Linked DNA regions of Bradyrhizobium diazoefficiens. The protein of the gene in region 1 interacts with the protein of each later gene in a pairwise test. Links are inferred from orthologs where the notes say so. Each region holds a gene or a part of one and is shown on either strand. Other genes may lie near its edges. The genes, in order: ileS and JJC00_RS09150.

Region 1 (4,008 bases):
GCCGGGTCTGCGACCGTGCCATCCAGATCGCGAGCGCGATCACCGCGACGACCTTCACCGCCATCAGCGCGAACTGCGCGGCCTGACCGTCGTTTTGCAGCCAGCCGAAGCTGATCCCGATGTTCCAGGCCAGCACCAGGTCGAAGAACGGCATCACCTTCACCACGCCCTGACGGGCGAGGTCGAATCCATTCAGCAGCCAGAGCTTTGAGGCCTGATCGGCCACGAGCGTGACCATTGCCGCGAGGATGCCGGCGCGGAGCGGGGTCATGGCGGGGGATCAGACGCTCACGCCCAACGCCTTCCATTCGCGCAGCGCCTTAGCGTCGCGCGGGGTGACGTCGGGATATTCAGGGTCTTCACCCACGGTCGGCGAGATCTTCCAGGAGCGGGCGCATTTGGTGCCGACGGCCTTCTCCACCACGACCGCGACGCCGGGCACGGCATCGAGACGGAATGCGGAGGCCGGCGCCTCGCCCTCACGCACCTCGTAGTTCGAGGTGATGCAGATCTCGGCGAGATCGGTGTCGAACAACGTCGCCAGCATGTCGCGGTCGGCGACATAGATCACCGGCGAGGCCTCGAGCGAGGAGCCGATGTTCTTGGCGGCACGTTCGAGCTCCAGCGCGCCGGTGACGACGCGGCGGACGTCGCGGATGGTCTCCCATTTCGCGGCGAGCTTGTCGTCGCGGAATTGTTCGAGGCCTTCCGGGAACAGCGTCAGATGCACCGACGGCTCGGCATCGGGCTTGTACATGCGCCAGCCTTCTTCCGCGGTGAAGCTCAGCACCGGCGCCAGCCATTTCAGGATCGATTTGCACAACAGGTCGATCGTGGTCAGCGCCGCCTTGCGCGTCAGCGAGGACGGCGGATCGCAATAGAGCGCGTCCTTGCGGATATCGAAATAGAATGCGGAGAGCTCGCTGTTCAGGAAGGCGGACAGCGTGGCGACCACGCTCTTGAAGTCGAAGGTCTCATAGGCCTTGCGGACCAGTTCGGCGCGGAGCGCGAGCTCATGCAGCATCAGCCGCTCGAGCTCGGGCATCTCGGCGGGCGCGACCGCGTCGGCCGGCTTGTAGTGATGCAGCGTGCCGAGCATCCAGCGCACGGTGTTGCGCAGCTTGCGGTAGGTCTCGACCGTGTTCTTCAGGATCTCGGGGCCGATGCGCTGATCGTCGGTGTAATCGCAGGACGCGACCCAGAGTCTCAGGATGTCGGCGCCAGATTCCTTGATGACGGCCTGCGGCTCGATGGTGTTGCCGAGCGACTTCGACATCTTGCGGCCGTCCTCGGCCTGGGTGAAGCCGTGGGTCAGCACGATATCGTAGGGCGCGCGGCCCCGCGTGCCGCAGCTCTCCAGCAGCGAGGAGTGGAACCAGCCGCGATGCTGGTCCGATCCTTCCAGGTACATCACCGTATCGGTGCCGCCGTCGACCTTGCGCTTGATGCCGGCAAGGCCGGGGAATTGCACGGGGTCTTCGAGCACAAAGGCGTGGGTCGATCCGGAATCAAACCAGACGTCGAGAATGTCGTCGACCTTCTGCCAGTCCTCGCTGGCACGCGGTCCCAGGAAGCGCTCGCGCGCGCCCAGAGCGTACCAGGCATCCGCACCTTCCTCTGCGAAGGCGTCGCCGATGCGGGTGTTGACGGCCTCGTCCTGCAGGACCTCGGCCGAGCCGTCGCCCTTCTCGCGGACGAACACGGCGATCGGCACGCCCCAGGCGCGCTGACGCGAGATCACCCAGTCGGGGCGGGCCTCGATCATGCCGTTGATGCGGTTCTCGCCGGAGGGCGGTACCCACTGCGTGACCGAGATCGCGTGCAGCGCGCGCTTTCTAAGAGTGTCCCATCTCTCGCTCGGTGGATGATTTGGGTCCAAAGCATCGAAATACCCTGCGGCGCGACCTGCGCTGACATTCCATGCTCTGTCGTGATCTCCACCACGAATGTCCCTGTCCATCGCGATGAACCATTGCGGGGTGTTGCGGAAGATCACCGGCTTCTTGGAGCGCCAGGAGTGCGGATATTGGTGCTTGAGCCGGCCGCGCGCGAGCAGCATGCCTTTCTCGACGAGCGCCTTGATTACGGCCTCGTTGGCGTCACCCTTCTCGCCCTTGTCGTTGATGACGCGCTTGCCGGTGAAGCCTGGCGCCTGGTCGGTATAGGCGCCGTTCTCGTCGACGGTGTAGGGGATCGCGCTGTTGATGCCGCGGGCATCGAGCTCGCGCGTGTTGGCCGTCCAGACGTCGAAATCCTCGCGGCCGTGGCTTGGTGCGGTGTGCACGAAGCCGGTCCCGGTGTCGTCGGTGACGTGGTCGCCGGCAAGCAGCGGCACGATGAAATCGTAGCCGCCGGCGAAGCCCTTTAGCGGATGCTGGCACGACATGATGGCGAGGTCATCCGGGGGAACAGCGCGAACCATTTCGTAAGCCGCCACCCGCGCCTGCTTGAGCACCTCCCCGGCCAGCGCATCGGCGAGGATCAGGAGATCGCCAGTCTTGGCCCAATTGTCGGCCGGTGCCTCGGTCACCTTATAGAGGCCACAGGCGATCTTCGGCGAGAACGAGATGGCGCGATTGCCCGGGAGTGTCCATGGTGTTGTAGTCCAAATGACGATAGAGGCGTGCAGCAAATCGCGAGCTTCTTGCTGCGTATCACCCGCGGAAAATCTCACCGGGAATTTCACCCAGACCATATCCGACGTATAGTCCTCGTACTCGACCTCGGCCTCTGCCAGCGCGGTCTTCTCGACCACACTCCACATCACTGGCTTTGAGCCGCGATAGAGCGTGCCGTTGGCAGCGAACTTCATCAGCTCGCGCGCGATCTGGGCTTCGGCCGGATAGTTCATGGTGGCGTAGGGATGAGCCCAGTCGCCGATCACGCCGAGTCGCTTGAACTCCTCGCGCTGCACGTTGAGCCAGTGCGTCGCGTAGGCGCGGCACTCTTTCCGGAAATCGATCATCGCGGCGCTGTCGCGGAAGTCGGGCTTCTGCTTGCCCTTCTTGCGATAGTGCTCTTCCTCCACCTTCCACTCGATCGGCAGGCCGTGACAGTCCCAGCCCGGCACGTAGTTGGAATCGAAGCCGAGCATCTGCTGGCTCTTGGTGACGAGATCCTTGAGGATCTTGTTCAGCGCCGTGCCGATGTGGATGTTGCCGTTGGCGTATGGCGGGCCGTCATGCAGCACGAACTTGTCACGGCCCTTCGCAGCTTGGCGCAGCTTCTCGTAGAGGCCGATCTCGTACCAGCGCTTGAGGATTTCCGGCTCGCGCTGCGGCAGGCCGGCGCGCATCGGGAATTCGGTCTGCGGCAGGAACAGGGTTTTCGAATAGTCTTTGACTTCAGACTTTTGGGACTTTTGCGGCTTTTCGGACATGAGGCTGACTGGCTCGGAATGGCGCGGGAACGGATGGCGATGCGGAATCGCGGGGTGAAACGACAAAATCCCGGTCTTGCGCCGAGCCGGAGGCTCAGGCGGAAGCCGGGCCGCTAATCCCTATGATGCGCCGCGCGAACATGGGCTCTCCATAGCAGGGGGCTAAGGGAAGCGCAAAGGTCCGGCGGGCCGGCTTTGGGTCCTCAATCGACGGCCCCGAGCCGCGGAAAGGCGTCCGGGGCGGCGGCCAGCATGGCGCGGGCGCGGGCGGAATCGTCGTCCATCTGACGGATCAGGGCTTCGATATCGTTGAATTTCAGCTCCTCGCGGATGAAGCCGACAAAGGCGCAGTCCAGCGCCTGCCCGTAAAGGTCGCCCTTGAAGTCGAACAGGAAGATTTCGAGCAGCGGCGCGCCATTATCAAAGGTCGGCCGGCGGCCGAAGCTCGCCACCCCGTTCAGACGCTCGGGCCCGCGGCCGACCCGCACGGCATAGATGCCGTGCTTCAGGCCGCAATTGGCGTCAAGCCGGATGTTGGCGGTGGGATAGCCGAGGTCGCGGCCGCGCCTTTCGCCATGGATGACCTCGCCGGTGATGAACCAGGGCGCGCCCAGCATGGTGGTGGCCTC
Region 2 (3,308 bases), 5.3 Mb from region 1 along the record:
GCCTGCCCGATCTCGAAATCCGTAGTGGTAAGATCAGCAGCGGCGCGCTTGACGATTTCCGGGATTGCGCCGACTTCGAGGTACTCATGGTTGGCGTCGGTCTCGAGCCGGACGTGCCAGATTCCGGCCAGCACTGATTCCTGGATCTGCGCCATCGATCCGTCCGGCAGCGCGACGAAGCCGGCAATCTCACCTTCGCCGAGCACGTCCGCAATCAGCTTGCGCTCGAGATCGTCGAGATTGCCGAGCCGGAACAATCGGGTCGGCGCGTCGGTCTTCTGGCTTGCGATGGCCACGACCACTTTCGACAGCAGATCGATTGCATTCGGACAGCGCTTGGCCAGCTCCGCGCTGTCGAGCGTGGCAAGCTTCGCCAAGGCGCCCGCGGCTGTCAGGCTGCCGCTCGATGCATTCAGGCTTTCCTCGCCGAACGGAAACACGTTGATCGGCTGTTCGGCGGCTCCAGGCGCGGTCGGGAAACCCGCGTTCATGGTTCGATACCCTGTGAGCGATGCTGGGGAATGATGAGTGTCACAACAACACGCTCCCGCCGCGCGGAGGTCGATCAGCTTGGCGATGCGGTCGACATAGACCGGCCAGTCCTGGATCTTGGCGATCAATCCGAGCGTTTCGCCCTTGGCGACAAAGATCAGCGTGGGCTGCACCCGCACGCCAAAGCGCTGGCCGAGCTCGCTCTCGGCGCGACGCGCGATCACGGCCCCCCGCAACTGCCCCCGAAAGGCGTCAATCAGTTCCGGCAACACGACCGCGACGTCGATCGCCTCCATAAAACGCGCGGGATCGCCCGTCGACAACAGCACGGCCACCGCACCGGCGTCATTGGCCGCGCCAAGAAACCGATCGACATTCGCGGCATCGACCTCGGGCAGGCCGCGCCGCGTCAGATCATGCTTTCCCTGCTGGAATTCCATCAGCCTTCTGGCAAGCCTATTTCTCTGACGCGAGAGGTTAGCAAGGCACATGTCACGATTAGTTATCGCCTTTCCTGAGACCGATCTCATTGAGATAGATCATTCATTTTTCGCGTCCGCGAAGAGGGATGGTTTCGAATGATGACTGTCTTTCCGCATTCAACGGAATAGCTTGTCATCTGGAAGCTTGTCTTTCATCCGCAGCGGACCAACCCGAGCCGCCCGCGACGCGGGTTACATCGAGGATCGGATTTGGAATATGGGCCGCTTGGTCGAGCCGGAGATGCTCGGGCAGTTGCGGCTCTCGCTCGATGAGGTCGGCGAAGAAACGGTCGCAATCCTCGCCACCGAGCACCGCGGTCAGCCCCTCGATCGCATCAGCGATCAGTCGCGCCTCTGCCTCATCGAGCAGACGGATCGCGGTGTCGATATGGACGAGCACCTTGGTTCCGACCGGCAGGTTGCAGAGCAAAAGCATCGAGACGCGCCGCCGCTCGCCGCGAAACTCGCATAGCGCCGAAACCCCGTCAGTTTCAACGATCGTCATCGGCAGGCCAAGGCACATCCCGCGTCTCCGGTCGCGCACGCCGGTCAGACCGGCCGCATCCTCATCTCGTAGTGCTGATGGTCGATATCGTTGGCGAGCAGCCGTTCGGACTCCGGCAGCGGCTCGCTACGCAGACTCGCCGTCGCGCCCCACTCAGCCAGGATTGTGCAGACCAGCTCGATCGCCGGCCCGATCTGATCGCTCACCGGCTTGGTCAAAGGGCCGCCCCAGGCTTCGAGATCGCGCGGTTGGCAGCCGATCAACGCGAGATGCTTCGGGCAGCGCCCGAGCAGATCCGCCGCGCTGATGACTTCCTGAAATCCGGTCTGATGCAAGCTCATCTTCTTCGCACCCGTGAAACGCGGAACTTCCTCGTCGCGCACCAGCTTCAACTCTCCCGTCTCGAGCCCATAGTCGATCGCGTCGAACACGATCAGACGATCGGCCTCTTCCAGATAGCTGACGAGGTAGAGGCCCTGCGTCCCGCCGTCGAGAATGGTGACATTGTCCGATACGGCGTAGCGGCGGTGGAATTCCTCCACGGCGCGCACGCCGAACCCCTCATCGGCCCACAGGATATTGCCGATGCCGAGCACCAGAATGCGGTCTGTTGAAGATGTCGGCATAGGCCTCGTTTCTGGGTTCAGTCGCGAGATTGCCGTTCGCCGGAGACCATCGAGGAGATGATGCTCTGACGCGACATGATGTCTTCGCGGATCGCGGCATAGATGTGCACTATGACGAACGTCACGAGCGCCCACATGCCGAGATGATGCCAGGTGTGCACATCCTGGCTGTTCGGCCAGATCGCGAACACCCAGCCGAACAGCTTGTGCTGCCAGCTATCGATTCCGCTGGCTTCCGAATAGAGTGCAAAGCCGGTGATGATCATGTAGGCCACGAACAGCGTGAAGCCCGTGAACATCCCGGTCCGCGCCAAGGGATTGTGGCCGACATACATTTTCGGCTCGTGTTCCAGGAACGCGTACCAGCGGATTTCATCCAGCATTTCTCGCCAGAACTGCTTGCGATGAGCCGGCAAATAGAAGATCTGCCGGGAATGATGGTTGCCGACGAAAGCCCAGAAGAGGCGGGTGAGGAAGAACACTGCCAGCACCTGACCGGCCGCGAAGTGGACGAAGCGGATATAGCCCATTACGAAGTTCGCCTCGCCCTCCATCGACGGCAACGGCATTCCGATCAGGTAGCCGGTCACCATCAGCGCGACGACCGAGAACGCATTGACCCAGTGGCAGATTCGCACTGGTGCTTCGTAGACATAGACCATGGGACGTCCGATCGCATGTCCACCGTCCCCGTCCGCTGCGATCGCAGCGAGATTCGGCTCAGATTTCGAACGACCGTCAACCGCATCCGTCATGGTGCTTCATCCCTGGTTTACCTGACCTTGACGCTCGCCAGTTTCTGGCCATCCGGACTCATGAGGTGGGTCGAGCACGCCAGGCACGGATCGAAGGAATGAATGGTGCGAAGGATCTCGAGCGGCTGCTCGGGATTCGCCATCGGCGTATCCATCAAGGAGGCCTCGAATGCGCCGATATTTCCCTTGGGATCGCGCGGCGAGCCATTCCAGGTGGTCGGCACCACGCACTGGTAGTTGTCGATCTTGGTTTGCTTGATCTTGATCCAGTGCGCGAGCGCGCCGCGCGGCGCCTCGGTAAAGCCAAAGCCCTTGGCCTCCTTTGGCCAGCTCTCCGGCTTCCACTTCTCGACATTGGCGGTCGAGCTATCGCCGGCCTTGATATTGGCGACGAGCTTATCCTGGAAATAGCGCATCTGGCGCCCGGCCCAGACCGATTCCAGCGCGC

What was found.
Region 2: the proteins of ileS (region 1) and JJC00_RS09150 interact in binary tests that used the Escherichia coli proteins (3 or more experiments, as listed by UniProt). The link is inferred for Bradyrhizobium diazoefficiens from one-to-one orthologs.

What each region holds. Positions count from the first base shown.
Region 1 is NZ_CP067102.1:7,309,583-7,313,590, reverse strand. The notes cover bases 81-3,774. They hold ileS (isoleucine--tRNA ligase), read right to left. Parts: upstream 3,380-3,774; coding sequence 281-3,379; downstream 81-280. Other genes in these bases: JJC00_RS34060 (bifunctional riboflavin kinase/FAD synthetase), read right to left, coding at 3,583-3,774; lspA (signal peptidase II), read right to left, coding at 81-271. Also shown: more of lspA, read right to left, coding at 1-80; more of JJC00_RS34060, read right to left, coding at 3,775-4,008. UniProt on the Escherichia coli protein: Catalyzes the attachment of isoleucine to tRNA(Ile). As IleRS can inadvertently accommodate and process structurally similar amino acids such as valine, to avoid such errors it has two additional distinct tRNA(Ile)-dependent editing activities.
Region 2 is NZ_CP067102.1:2,039,903-2,043,210, reverse strand. What follows is about bases 315-3,308. They hold JJC00_RS09150 (HyaD/HybD family hydrogenase maturation endopeptidase), read right to left. Parts: upstream 2,106-3,308; coding sequence 1,524-2,105; downstream 315-1,523. Other genes in these bases: JJC00_RS09140 (nickel-dependent hydrogenase large subunit), read right to left, coding at 2,878-3,308; cybH (Ni/Fe-hydrogenase, b-type cytochrome subunit), read right to left, coding at 2,123-2,860; JJC00_RS09165 (hydrogenase expression/formation protein), read right to left, coding at 315-491. Also shown: more of JJC00_RS09165, read right to left, coding at 1-314.